Regions from separate parts of the Desulfosporosinus burensis genome, predicted to be linked through region 2. Evidence: a T-box and tRNA genes for the amino acid it is inferred to sense, from the RefSeq annotation. Region 2 holds a T-box; the other holds one or more tRNA genes.
The links. A T-box is a leader RNA that pairs with one kind of tRNA and senses whether it is charged. The one in region 2 lies ahead of ACYQ3Q_RS22365 (valine--tRNA ligase), so its partner is inferred to be a tRNA-Val.

Region 1 (7,220 bases), on a different contig from region 2:
GTTCCTGCCTTTGCCCCCGCTTCCACAAGCTCCTGAATCGCTTTTGAACTTCGGTTATACACAACAACCTCATAACCAGCTTTTAAAAGATTTCGGCTCATAGGTTTCCCCATGATTCCTAAACCGATAAAACCAATCTTACTCATCTTAGATCACACCTTTCTATTTCTCTACAGGCTGTAATTTTTAACCCACCCTAAGGATGTTTCTGTATCAGGGTTAGGAACATATTCCAAGGCAATCTCCTGCGAATACCCTACACTCCTAAGCTCTGTCAATAATCTCTGGAAATCGATCTCACCAGTACCAGGTTGGTGTCTTCCTGGCTGATCCGCGATCTGAATGTGGCCGATCTGAGCTATGGAATTGCTAAGGGTTTTCCAGAGATCTTCATTTTCACGACTTGCATGGTAAATGTCCCACTGTAAAAAGACATTTGGACGATTGATTTCTGCGATGAGTGTTAAGACTTGATCCGTGGTATTGAGGAAGAACCCAGGAATATCATAATGATTAATGGGTTCAATCATCAAGCGCAAACCATGCTCCTCAAGTTTCATTGCCGCATAAGCGATGTTTTCGACCATGGTCGACCGTAATACAGACTCATCCAACTCAGGATCTCCTTTGCCAACTAAGCAATTCACCTGTGTCACACCAAGTTTTTGAGCCGCCACGATCGCTTGCCCTACTCCTGCACGAAATTCGTTCTTCCGTTCTGGCTTGACCGCGATTCCTCTCTCCCCATTTCCCCAATCCCCTGCCGGAAGGTTAATTAAAACGAGCTTTAACTCTAAGCTATTAAGCTGTGAATTTATCTCCTCAAGGTCATAATCGTAGGGAAACATAAACTCTACCTTAGCAAAGCCTGCCTCTTTCGCGGCCCTAAACCGCTCCATAAAAGGCAATTCTGTAAATAGGAATGAAAGATTTGCGACGAAATTCTTAAGATCTGAACCCATAAGTGATCTTCCTTTCTGCTGACTATTTTATCTACTTTCAAGACACTTTTATAAGTATCGCTACCATTAACGATTATTATTGTGCCGGGATTGCTTTCGCCCAAGCCGCATTTTCCCTAGGAACACTTCACGGTGAAGGGGCAAAAATCCCACCGAAGTCTCGATGTTCAGCTTTGGCTAACGAGTTCCTGGCTTGAACCCTTCTCACAAAATACCTATATACCTCTTAATTAAGTTCCTTAACTCCACTAATAGTTCCATCCAGAGAAACTGAACATTGTGCATCCGGATCAACCAGGATCTCAATTAGATATGGGCGATTGGTGCTAAACGCACGCGCTAGAGCTTCAGTGATCTCTTCAGGCTTGTCTATTAATTCAGCTTCTACACCCATTCCTTTGGCCGTAGCGACAAAATCCAAGCCCCTTTGATGCCCTTGCACAGTGTTTTCGTAGTCTAATTCCGTGGAAATCCATCTGCGGTTGAAAAGCAGGTTTTGTTGCTGTCGAATCAGACCAAAGAGTGAATTGTTTAAGACAACGACCACCACCGGAATATTGTGTTTTGCGGCCGTAGCTAAGTCTTGTAGCGACATTCCCAAGCTCGCATCCCCCAATAAATTGACAACTTGACGTTGAGGATATGCGAGCTGGGCTCCCATAGCTGCCCCTAACCCCCACCCCATGGTGCCTGCCCGTCCTGTTATTAAAAACGTCCGAGGCTCGTAGGCCTCAAATAATTGAGTGGCCCAGATTTGACTCAACCCACAATCCAAGGTTACAATCGCATTCCTGTGTAGACCTTTTCTGACTTCAATTATAGCCTGCTGAGGTTTCATCGGTCGCGTCTCGAAGTCCGTTTGACGAGCAAGCTTTATCCTATCTTCTTGAAGAATTTGAACCCTTTCCTGAGCCTCTGTTTTAGGCTTGTACGCACTTCTGCGAATCCGATGGTTGAATTGCCGTAAAAAGTCTTTCACATCTGAAACAATCTCCAGTTCCGCAAGTACATTTCGAGACAGTTCTGTTTTATCGATATTGACATGAATCACTTTACGGCCCTTTTTAAAAACCGCCATGGCTCCTGTACTCCGACTGTCGAACCTTCCTCCTAGATTTAGGATAAGATCGGAACCCAGAAGGGTTTTATTACCTAGCGGAGTCTGACACATGGTCCCCACCATTCCTGCATAGAGCCTATGATAATTTGGAAACCCATCCTTCCCCATGAGCGTGGAAACGACAGGAATCTCGAGTAATTCAGCCAGAGCCAAAAGTTCTTCCGAGGCGTTTCCTAAAACAACTCCTCCTCCAACCATAATTATCGGTCTCTCAGCTTCTTGAATCATCGTTAAAGCCTGTTCTAATTGGCTATGTGTTACTTCCGTTATGGGACTAACGATCTCTTCATTCAAATAATCTTCGACATTAATTATTATAATTCCTTTTTGGACGTCAATAGGAAGATCGATTAAGACCGGGCCTTTTCTACCCTGCGTCGCCAATTTCCAAGCCTCTTGCATCACCTTAGGCAACTCAGACGTCTTCTTAACCAAGTACGCTGCCTTAGTGACTGGTGTAGCCATTTCCACAATCGGCGCTTCTTGAAAAGCATCGGTTCCCAGTAAGTCGGTAGGAACTTGGCCCGTGATAGCTAGTAATGGAATAGAATCTCCATAGGCGCTATAGAGTCCCGTCAGAAAATTGGTTGCGCCTGGACCAGAGGTAGCTGCGCAAACCCCCACTTTACCCGTCGATCTGGCATAACCGTCTGCCATAAAAATTGCTGTTTGCTCATGGCGAACATTAATCGAGCGCATATCTTCGCGCTCAAATACCTCGTCGTAAAAAGGCAGAATGGCAGCCCCTGGAATACCATAAATCTGAGTCACTCCCTTACGAGCCAAAAATGTCACGATAAATTGGGCTCCTGTCATTCTCTTTGTTTCAGCTTTTACTTCTCCCCAACCCTGTTCCTCTACCTTTTCGACTCCCCAAAGTGCCATACCAATCTTCCTCCTTTACTTCTCTTGCGTTTTTTTAGGTTAACTTTATTAAATAGAAACCGTAACAAAAACGACTGAAAATGCTTTCGTTCTATATAGTGAAACTACGTTTCACAGTTACGGTAAAGTTTTCTCTACCTCTAGTTCATTACACAATAAAGGTTAGCTGACTGTCTCTTAATTATTGTTGGAGGATATAAACGATTATTCAAATGATTGGATCTGGTTGACTGATTAACGTTATACGTTTCATATAGTAAAACATTGTTTCATTATTTCTGTACTAGCATACTACCACATTTTGCCCTGTGAATGCAATAGAAATTTTATGGGTCATAAAATATAAATAAAAATCCCCTCACTAGGAGGGGTATAGAAAAAGGAGGAGAGCTAAGTAAAGTGTTAATAATTTTGCTATAAGATACTTAATCTATTTTTGATATAAGTCATGCTTAATAATATCATTAACTTGAAGTCTTGGAATAGGACATTGGTCCTCATATCTGACCTAATTTGAAAATAAACATCCCCGCACAGACCAAGGTGAGTTATAGAAAAGACCACAAATTGAACTCGAACATCAATTTCAGCCTATTGTTTGCGACAACTGGTACGATTTAAGATTACCACTCATGTCATGCCTAGATTACAGACCGAGGCCAAGAGCAAAATTACTTATTAAAGGACAACAACAAAGAAAGCACCTCCCCCCAAAAAGGAAAAGTGCTAGGTAGTTATACGCAAATTGATGTCGTAACTGTACAAGTAACTGTACAATAAGTTTCTAATTTATGTAGAAGGCTGAAAACCTTGCTATCACTGGTGGGCGATACTGGTCTCGAACCAGTGGCCTCATCCGTGTGAAGGATGCGCTCTACCGCTGAGCTAATCGCCCTAATTCGATATTTGTTATTCGTTGTTCAATAACCGTTTGAACAACGAATTCAATATTTCGTTGTCTTTTTGGGTTCGAACTACGAACACCGCACCTCGAACATCGATTTGTCTCTTCCACCATTTCGAACTTCGAACATCGCGCCTCGAACTTCGAAATGGTGGGCCCACTAGGATTCGAACCTAGGACCAACCCGTTATGAGCGGGGGGCTCTACCGCTGAGCTATGGGCCCGTAGTATGCTACAAAACTAATGGCTCCCCGAGTAGGACTCGAACCTACAACCTACCGGTTAACAGCCGGTTGCTCCACCATTGAGCTATCGAGGAATCTCTTGCACGGGTTATTATACGTAATTCATTCGCTGTAGTCAAGTCTTTTTGTGATTATCTTTATTAGAAATTTTATCCTCTGGAATCAATCCACTTTTTCAGGACCCCCCATTGTATATTTTTGGGGGGTTCTAGGTGAGGTAGAGTCCGCCCTTCGCCTCGAAGCGTTCCTGTTGGAACGGGCCTCCGAACAAGTTCACTGTCATTTATTCTAAATAATCCTTAAGCTTTTTACTGCGACTTGGATGGCGCAATTTCCGCAAAGCCTTAGCCTCAATCTGACGAATTCGTTCACGGGTGACACCGAATTCCTGTCCCACTTCTTCCAATGTCCTCGTCCGACCGTCATCAAGTCCAAAGCGCAATCTGAGAACTTTTTCCTCACGAGGGGTTAATGTTTCCAGAACTTCTTCCAATTGCTCTTTTAAAAGAATGAACGACGCAGCTTCCGCCGGTGCTGGTGCATCATCATCAGGGATAAAATCTCCCAGATGAGAGTCTTCTTCTTCCCCGATCGGGGTCTCTAAAGAAACGGGTTCTTGGGCAATTTTCATAATTTCCCGTACTCGTTCAACGGGAATATCCATCACTTTAGCGATTTCTTCAGGAGCTGGTTCTCTTCCCAATTCCTGCAAGAGTTGCCTCGAAACTCGGATCAATTTGTTTATGGTTTCTACCATATGCACAGGAATCCGGATCGTCCGGGCCTGGTCGGCTATGGCACGAGTAATCGCTTGGCGGATCCACCAGGTAGCATACGTACTAAACTTAAACCCTTTGATATAATCAAACTTCTCGACAGCCTTAATCAGCCCCAGATTACCTTCTTGAATTAAATCTAGGAAAAGCATACCTCGTCCTACATACCGTTTGGCAATACTGACCACTAGACGCAAATTGGCTTCGGCTAGTCGCCGCTTTGCCTCCTCGTCGCCTTCCTCCATCCGCTTTGCCAGTTCGATTTCTTCATCCGCTGAAAGTAGAGGAACTCGTCCAATTTCTTTGAGGTACATGCGAACTGGATCATCAATTCCCACTCCTTCAGGAACGGAAAGATCCACTTCAGCTTCTTCTTCGACCTCATCCTCAGGATCCTCTACGATGTCATCGTCATCGTCATCTTTGCCCTTTTTCATGATTTCGAGTTCAACTTCTCCAGGCTCTGGCACCACATCTATTCCCATCCGACCAAGTTGTTGATAGATATCATCTATCTGATCCGCAGAAAGCTCAATCCCTTGGAGAGCATCCATAATCTCTCGATAGGTTATGGAACCCTTCTTTTTGCCTTTCTGAATGAGGGCTTGGACGTTGTCCATTTTTTGTTCATCGTTCACCTGTCCCCCACCTTTCTTCGGATCATTCTTTTGGGTGCCTACGACCTTACTATTCGCCACGTTTCAACCGCTCTCCTATCTCTTTCAACAGAGCCATAGCCCCTGCCATGTCACCGGATTTTTCTAAAGTTGCCATGCGCGCTTGAAGATCTTCCACTCTTTCCTCTACTTGCGTTGAAAGAATGCCCTTTATGCAATCCTCTAAAAGCCGCTCAGTTTGAGATATATCTAACTCTTCCAAGAGCAGGCTAGCCAAACAGCTTTGAACCGTTTCGTCGCTATGCGCGGGCAATACGCCATCCTGGTTGAGATACTTAAAAATTTGCTGGTGTGCCGGAAGTTTCCAAAAGGATTCTCCTAGTCTTTCCTTAATTCTCGGCAAATGAGCCTTATTTTCTAATAGCAATCGTAAAAGCATTCGCTCTGCGCGATAACCCCCTAAATAGACTGTCGGTTGGGGCTGTTCGATAATACCCTTACCTATAATGGTACCCTTAATATTATCTCTATTTTTCCCAGAACTAACCTGTTTTTGTTGAGAATATTCGTGTTCTCGCTCCTTTTTAGCTTTTTTCGGTTCCTGACTTACAATCTCACGCTGCACAGCTTCCAAAGTAAGGCCAAGTTCCAGACTTAAAAAGCGTTCATATCCTTCTCGTTCAACCGGACTGTTCACTCTCAGAATGTCTGGAGCTAATTTCATCACTATTTCAGCTTTTTCAGGAATAGTCTGTGGAAGCTTGTTCTTGACAAATGTCCGATATTTGAATTCTACATAAGTTAACGCCCGGCTTAATGATCGTTTAAACTCTTCCAAGCCATAGCTCTTTAAAAATTCGTCCGGATCTTTTGCTCCACTCAAGGTTAAGACATCCACTCGGATCCCGACATCACAGAGGATTTCTCCCCCTCTCAAAGCAGCTTGAACACCTGCCTCATCCGAATCATAGAGAAGAACAACGCGTTGTGCATACCGCTTTAATAGAGTCGCCTGATTCCGTGTTAACGCAGTACCTAAGGAGGCCACAGTATTCGGGAACCCAGCATTTTGCAGCGCAATGACATCCATATAACCCTCAACTAATAGAGCGTAACCTTCTTCACGAATTCCTTGGTGCGCACGATGCATCCCATAGAGATGATGGCCCTTATTATAGAACGTGCTCTCAGGAGAATTCAGATACTTAGGCAGTGAATCATCCAGAACCCGCCCCCCGAAGGCAATAGTATGGTAGCGCCGATCAAGAATACTAAAGAGTACGCGATTGCGGAAACGATCATAGTACCGGCTTACTTTACCAGATGTCACTTTTTCTAAGGCCAGCCCTGCTCCTACCAATTCATGTGGCTGAACCCCACGTTCCTGCATGTAAGATAGTAAGCCGTCCCAGCGTTCCGGAGCATAACCAAGACGAAAGCGGTTGATCGTATCCAGATCGACCTCACGTTTAGCAAAGTAAACTCGTCCGGGTTCTCCCTCAGGCAGCCTTACTAAAATGTCCTGATAATAACTGGTAGCCCATTCATGAATTTCTTCCCACCTTCGACGAAGTCGATTTTCTTCTCGTTCATGCGGAGAGAGTGATTTTTCAGGAAGTGCTACGCCATATCGGTTGGCCAAATTCTGAACACTTTCCACAAAAGACCAGTTTTCCTTCTTCATAACAAATGAAAAAGCATTTCCTCCAGA
Region 2 (7,220 bases):
TCCATCGCCCTCTAGGCTCCCCAAAACCACTGCCCCATTATGATACCCTAATGTTCGTCGCTGCTCAAATGGCGCGTCTTCCTAAAGATGCCAGCATTCCGATAGACATGAAGGTAACCCTCGGGTCGAAGGCAGAAAAGCCTCTCCAGATCGATATTCCGTTAATGATCTCGGGCATGGGGTATGGGGTCGGGCTGAGCGAAGAAGCTAAACGTGCCTTAGCTAGGGCAGCAAAACAACTCGGAACCGCTACCAATTCTGGTGAGGGTCCCTTTCTTCAAAGCGAACGGGATGAAGCCGACAAATTCATCTGGCAAATTAGTCGGAGCACTTGGGGGCATAGTCCTCAAGGGATTGCTGCTGCGGATATGCTGGAAGTACAGATGGGACAAGGGTCAAGTGTAGGTTCCCGAGCACATGAACCTAATTCTATAAAGGGAAAAGCACAAAAACTCATGGGCATATCCCCTGTGGAATCCGTCGTGTCAACTGCAGTCATCCCAGGAATTAATTCTCCTTGGGATTGGCCAAAGTATGTTGCGGATTTGCGTTCCGAAGCAGCTGGGAAGCCTATTGCTATCAAAATTATGGCCACAGGCGGTTTAGAGCGGGACTTAGCCGTTTGTTTGGAGGCTGACTTTGATGTCATTGTGCTCGATGGGTGTCAAGGTGGTTCGTCTGGGGCAACACCCCTGATCTGCGATGATTTGGGAATCCCAAGTCTCTTAGCCTTAGTGCGCGCAGAACGTTTTTTGCGCGAACAGGGAGCCCGTAAAGAAGTGAGCTTGGTGGTCGGGGGAGGATATGCTACACCAGGGCAATGTTTAAAAGCTATAGCGTTGGGGGCAGATGCGATCTATCTAGGAACTGTTCCTCTGTTCGGATTAATCCATAACCAAATCCATAAAATTCTCCCCTGGGAACCGTTAACCCAATTGGTGTATTACGATTCCCCCTATAAACAACGACTGGATATTTCTTTGGCCAGTAAAAGTGTAGCCAATGTCTTAAAATCAATGGTCTTAGAAATGGAAGAGGGAATACGCGCCTTAGGGAAAACTGCTTTGTCGGAGCTTGGTCCTAACGATCTTGTCGCAGTGGATGAATGGACCGCTAAAGTAACCGGCGTAAGACGTGCAGATACTCGGCAAGACTGATACTCCGCGTGACTAAAGTCGGCGGGTTCTTAGGTACATAGACTTCCGTTCTACTCTCGCTTACTGGCATGGTAGTTCATAGTTACCATGGTAGGGCTCTTGATGTATGTTGTGCTGTGTCAGCGTATAGCCTTTGGACTGGCGTGGGAAAATATGGCTATTGGAACTGCTTAGGCCAATTTGAGTATGTAGAGAAGAAATAATAAGTTCGAAAGCTTTAAGATTTTGACAATATTTATCATGCCGAGTATAATATAAAAAATGAATATTTCGAGATAAACCCTAAGAATGTAAGGAATAGCGTGATAAACCGTTCAGAGAGAAAGGCTTAAGCTGGGAGGCCTTTTCGGAGAGCGCTAAGGTCGTACAGGAGGGGCAGGGGGGAATAAAGTACTCTCTGACGGAAAATCCCCGTTAGCGCATGATAAGTGCTGAGGAGACCCTGTGTCGCTCAGAATAAAGGTGGTACCACGGAAGCTTTTCGTCCTTTACCAGGATTAAAGGCTTTTTTTGATTGGGAGGAAGTGTCTTAGCCCACTCGCACATCCTACGCCGGTAGGTATTCCTTTTGGGATCGCGGCTTCGGCGATACTCTATCCTTCAGCGCCATAGTATTCGTTAAGGGCCATGCGCTTTCGGCGATACTCTCCACTGGAGACTATCGTACTGGAGACTATCGTGATCCATTGCTATTCGCTTGTCGCTCAGGCTAAACCGCAAAACTTCTGGGCTTTCTGCATGTGCGTCGCTCCTTGCCATCCATGGCACCGCGACATCAGTCCATCCATGGACAAGTCCCGTTAAATAGTTTGTTATAGATGGAAGGAGTTACGAAATATAATGGAAGAAATATCGGATAAAACAGAAACCATCGAAATGGCTAAAACTTACGATTCGAGCTTAGTTGAGGGGAAATGGTATCAGTATTGGGAGGAAAATGGCTTTTTTCATCAAGAGGTGCAAAAGGATAAACCAGCGTTTAGTATTGTGATGCCGCCGCCCAACGTGACAGGGGCCCTTCATCTTGGGCATGCCATGGACAGTACAATTCAAGATATCTTAACGCGCTTTAAGCGGATGCAGGGCTACAATACGCTCTGGGTACCTGGAACGGATCATGCCGGAATTGCGACTCAAGCTAAAGTAGAGGCGCAGTTGGCTGAGGAAGGGACAAGTCGACAGGAACTGGGGAGAGAGAAGTTCTTAGAACGGGTTTGGGAGTGGAAACGGCAATACGGTGGGCGAATTACTCAGCAGTTGCGCAGACTGGGTGCTTCTTGTGATTGGGAACGTGAGCGCTTTACCATGGATGAAGGGTGTTCTAAGGCAGTTCGGGAAGCCTTCGTTGACCTCTATCAAAAAGGTCTGATTTATCGCGGAAATTATATTATCAACTGGTGTCCGAAATGCCATACCACGATTTCGGATATTGAAGTAGAGCACCATGATCGAGACGGGAATCTTTATCACCTAAGATACCCAGTCAAAGACAGTCAAGAAGCGCTGGTTGTGGCAACGACTCGACCGGAAACTATGCTCGGAGATACTGCCGTGGCGGTTCATCCTGAGGACAAGCGATATGCGCATTTAATAGGCAAAACCTTGATTCTGCCTCTGATGGATCGGGAAATCCCTATTATAGCGGATGACTATGTCGATCGAGAATTCGGGACGGGTGCTGTTAAGATCACTCCCGCCCACGACCCGAATGACTTTGAAATGGGGCTTCGTCATCAATTGCCTCAGATCATGGTCTTAGATAAAGAAGCCAAGATGAATGAAAATGCGGGTCGCTATCAAGGGATGGATCGTTTCGAAGCGCGTAAAGCGGTCGTGGAAGATTTAAAAGCGGCAGGGGCTCTCGTCAAAATCGATGCTCATGCCCATGCGGTAGGGGAATGCTATCGTTGCTCCAGCGTGATCGAGCCGATGGTGAGTCGACAGTGGTTCGTAAAAATGGCCCCTCTTGCCGAGCCTGCCATAGATGTTGTTCGGGATGGACGTTTAGAATTTGTACCGGATCGATTTGACAAGATTTATCTGGGTTGGATGGAAAATATCCGGGATTGGTGTATTTCTCGTCAACTATGGTGGGGACACCGCATTCCGGTTTGGTATTGCGAAGCCTGCGGTAAGGAGATCTGTGCCGGCGAGGATCCGTTGAGCTGCCCGAGCTGTGGAGTAAAGAACCTGAAGCAAGATCCCGATGTTTTAGATACCTGGTTTTCCTCGGGTCTTTGGCCTTTTTCCACCTTGGGTTGGCCGGAGAAAACAGCTGAGTTGAAACAGTTTTACCCGACCTCCGTCTTAGTGACCGGCAGGGATATCATTTTCTTTTGGGTTGCCCGCATGATATTTATGTCCTTGGAGTCTATGAAGGAAGTGCCCTTCCCGAAAGTCATGATTCACGGGCTGGTCTTGGATGCCCAAGGGCGAAAAATGAGTAAATCATTGGGCAACGGTGTGGACCCGATCGAAGTGATTGAGCAGTACGGAGCAGACACCTTGCGCTTTATGTTAATCACAGGGAATACCCCAGGCAATGATCTCCGTTTTCATCCTGAACGGCTAGAAGCAACCCGGAATTTCTCCAATAAGATTTGGAACGCTTCAAGGTATGTAATCATGAATTTAGAAGACTACGAGCCAGGTCCTCGTGGAGAACTAACGCTAGTGGATCGCTGGATCCTCTCCCGCTATGCCTCTATCGTAGAGAAGGGGACAGAAGCTCTAGAAAACTTTGATCTCGGAGAAGGTGGACGATTACTCTTTGAGTTTATCTGGAGTGAGTTCTGTGATTGGTATATTGAGCTGACTAAGCCACGCCTTTACAACAAAGAAGATGCTGTAGCTCGGCATACTGCCCAATCCGTCCTGCTTGAAGTCCTCGAAGGAACCCTGCGGCTGTTGCATCCCTACATGCCGTTTCTCACGGAAGAGATCTGGCAGAACCTCCCGAAAGAGGGGGAGGGTAGCATCATGGTGCAGTCCTGGCCACAAGTACCACAGTATAAGGACGCTGAAGCCGAGAGTAATATGACTCTGCTCATGGATACCATCAAAGCAATCCGCAATATTCGCGCCGAGATGAAAGTTTCACCTGGACAAAAGGTCGAAATCCTGATCCTTGCCCCAGATGGAGTTCAACGTAAGGTGCTCGAAAACGGGAAGCCAGATATCCTGAAATTGGCTGGAGGGGCGAGCGTAGACATCTTTGAAAGGTTGGCAGAGAAGCCTGCTCAAGCAGCCAGTGCCGTTCTTGAGGGTGTAGAGATTTATCTGCCCTTAAAAGGATTGATGGATTTTGATAAAGAAATAACTCGGATCGAAAAAGAAATTATTGCAGCCAGCCTAGATATTCAAAGTCTAGACCTAAAACTAAATAATCCGGGATTCACCAACAAAGCACCTGCAGCAGTCGTGGCCAAAGAGAGAGAGAGACTAGAAGGCCTCTTAGCCCGCAAAGTGGCTTTAGAAGAACGCTTAAAAGAGTTAAAGTAAGGTATTTGAAGGATGGTCATGCAGTTTACCGCCTTGAAATTGAACTACACTAGACTTGTAGCTTGTGACACTGATTCTTGTCCTTGGTTCTTGAATCTTGTCCTAGATTTTTAAGTCTTGAGTCTTGGTTTTTGAATCATGAACATGTATACGTAAATCGGCAGGAGGAAAGGGAATGTCCGAAAAGGATCTTGAAAAGGAATATTCTGAGAGCTTACAATACCTCGCTAACCTGACGACGTTCGGAATAAATTTTGGGCTGGGGCGTATTCAAGAACTTCTTAAACGATTGGGAAATCCGGAAAGAGTTCTGCGCGTAGTCCATGTAGGAGGTACGAACGGCAAGGGTTCGACAACGGTCATGATTGCTCGTATCTTACGGGAAGCGGGGTACAAGGTCGGAGTCTTTACCTCGCCTCATATGCACGATTATCGGGAACGAATGGTCATCAACGGGCAAATGATCCCCAAAGAAAAGGTCATCCAGGTGATTACGCGCGTGCGCCCACATTTAGAAGCTATGGTTGCGGAAGGTTATGAGCATCCGACCGAGTTTGAGGTAAGCACTGCGCTCGCGTTCCTCTATTTCGCGGAGGAAAGCGTCGATTATGCTGTTATAGAAGTGGGGTTAGGTGGAGCCATCGATTCGACCAATGTGGTTAGCCCTCTAGTTTCGGTCATCACTAATGTTGGAATGGATCACATGGACTATTTAGGTTCTGATGTAGTTTCCATCGCCAAGGTAAAAGCAGGTATTATTAAACCCCAGTCAGTGGTAGTGACAGCCTCTGAAAACTTAGACGTGATCGAAGTATTGCGTGAACAAGCTAAGGCTATGGGTGTTCCCTTGTGGTTAGTGGGGGAAGATGTCCGCTGGGAAAGCAAATGGAGTGGAGAACTGGAACAGGAATTTGACCTCATAGGCTTACACTCAACCTACTTGAAGTTGCGCCTACATTTAATGGGACTCCACCAACTCCGCAACGCAGCAACAGCAATCACCGTCTGTGAAGTGTTGCAAAGTCAATATGATGTGAGAATACCTAGAGAAGCGATCTATGCTGGATTGCGTGACGTAGAGTGGTTCGGGCGTTTAGAACTACTTTCCCTGAACCCTAAGATCCTATTGGATGGAGCGCATAATGTCGATGGAGCTAAGGCATTAGCTCAGGCACTCCCACTCTATAAACGTAACAAGCTCATACTTTGTTTGGGGATGCTGGCGGATAAGGAACGGGAAAAGGTCGTGGATATGCTCGTGCCTTTGGCGGATGAAATCATTATCACCCGTCCCGATTCACCGCGAGCAGGGGACTGGAGGGCTCTTGGAAAATTGGCTGAACAGCATGGTCGTCCGGTAACCTGTATCGAAAATCCCAAGGAAGCCGTGGTTTTTGCTCTTAAGCGTCTTGGAGAAAACGACATGCTCTGTGTTACTGGTTCAATCTACATGCTGGCAGAGGCACGCCAAGCCCTAATCGATGATTTAAAGCAGGATTAGTAATTCCTCCATTGATCGACAGAAACGAAAAAAATAACACAACTCGTCCAAGATTTGATATAATACTCTGTGGACTAGATAATGTTGCTGAATCTGTTTCAATGAGAGGTTACGATCCGTGAAAATCAGAGTAAGTTTAGGGTTGGGGGATATAGTATGTTTAAGTTAACACCAAAAGAAGACAAATTTTATCAACTCTTTTCGGAAAGTACCGAGATTATTTCTAAATCACTTAAAAGACTCTATGGAATCATGCAGCAAGACAGTGTATCTGCTGAAGATGCTGCTCAAATGCATCGGTTCGAAAACGAAGCTGACAGTGTAACGAATCAAATCTTGGAACGATTAAATTGTACGTTTATCACACCCTTAGATCGTGAAGACATTTATAAACTTGCCCAAGTCCTTGATGATATCGTCGATTATGCGGAAGGTACTGTGGAGCGCATGCTTCTTTATCGAACCAGCAAACCCTCACTAGGAGCGCAAGAACTTGTTCATCTAGTGACATTAGCAGCAGAACAAATTCAGACAGCTTTTTCTTGTTTAGGAAATTTACATTACAAGAAATCGATGATCTTGGCGGCGGCAGAAGAGATTTATCACCTAGAGAGTGCAGGAGATAAACTCTACCGTTCTGAAGTGGCCCGACTGTTCGAACATGAGAAAGACCCCATAGAAATCATTAAATGGAAAGAGATTTTGGAACATATAGAATCAACCTTAGATCATTGTGAAGCTATTGCCGATCTGCTTAAAAGTGTGGTCTTGAAATATGACTAGTCTGGGTGTGCTGTTAGTCATTGTGGTGTTTTTAGCTTTAGCGTTCGATTACATCAACGGCTTCCATGATACGGCTAATGCGATTGCCACCAGTGTTTCGACTCGGGCCTTGAGCCCCAAACGGGCGGTGATTCTGGCAGCCGTCTTAAATCTTTTTGGTGCTCTCTATAGTACCGGAGTTGCCCAAACGATCGCTAAAGACATTGTTTCGCCGAAATTTGCGACCCAAGAGGTCGTAATTGCTGCTTTGCTTAGTGCAATCGTCTGGAACATTCTCA

Region 1: it encodes a tRNA-Val, which carries the amino acid that the T-box ahead of ACYQ3Q_RS22365 (valine--tRNA ligase) is inferred to sense. The anticodon was not compared.

The regions. Positions count from the first base shown of each region.
Region 1 covers NZ_BAAHYN010000003.1:248,325-255,544, forward strand. Annotated here, with positions in the region: gene garR (2-hydroxy-3-oxopropionate reductase) at 1-146, opposite strand, end outside; gene ACYQ3Q_RS06515 (hydroxypyruvate isomerase family protein) at 171-962, opposite strand; gene ACYQ3Q_RS06520 (hypothetical protein) at 965-1,159, shown strand; gene ilvB (biosynthetic-type acetolactate synthase large subunit) at 1,189-2,967, opposite strand; tRNA gene ACYQ3Q_RS06530 (tRNA-Val) at 3,788-3,862, opposite strand; tRNA gene ACYQ3Q_RS06535 (tRNA-Ile) at 4,021-4,095, opposite strand; tRNA gene ACYQ3Q_RS06540 (tRNA-Asn) at 4,116-4,190, opposite strand; gene rpoD (RNA polymerase sigma factor RpoD) at 4,400-5,590, opposite strand; gene dnaG (DNA primase) at 5,580-7,220, opposite strand, start outside.
Region 2 covers NZ_BAAHYN010000014.1:83,908-91,127, forward strand. Annotated here, with positions in the region: gene ACYQ3Q_RS22360 (FMN-binding glutamate synthase family protein) at 1-1,157, shown strand, start outside; T-box leader at 1,433-1,649, shown strand; gene ACYQ3Q_RS22365 (valine--tRNA ligase) at 1,998-4,658, shown strand; gene ACYQ3Q_RS22370 (bifunctional folylpolyglutamate synthase/dihydrofolate synthase) at 4,834-6,159, shown strand; gene ACYQ3Q_RS22375 (DUF47 domain-containing protein) at 6,316-6,942, shown strand; gene ACYQ3Q_RS22380 (inorganic phosphate transporter) at 6,935-7,220, shown strand, end outside.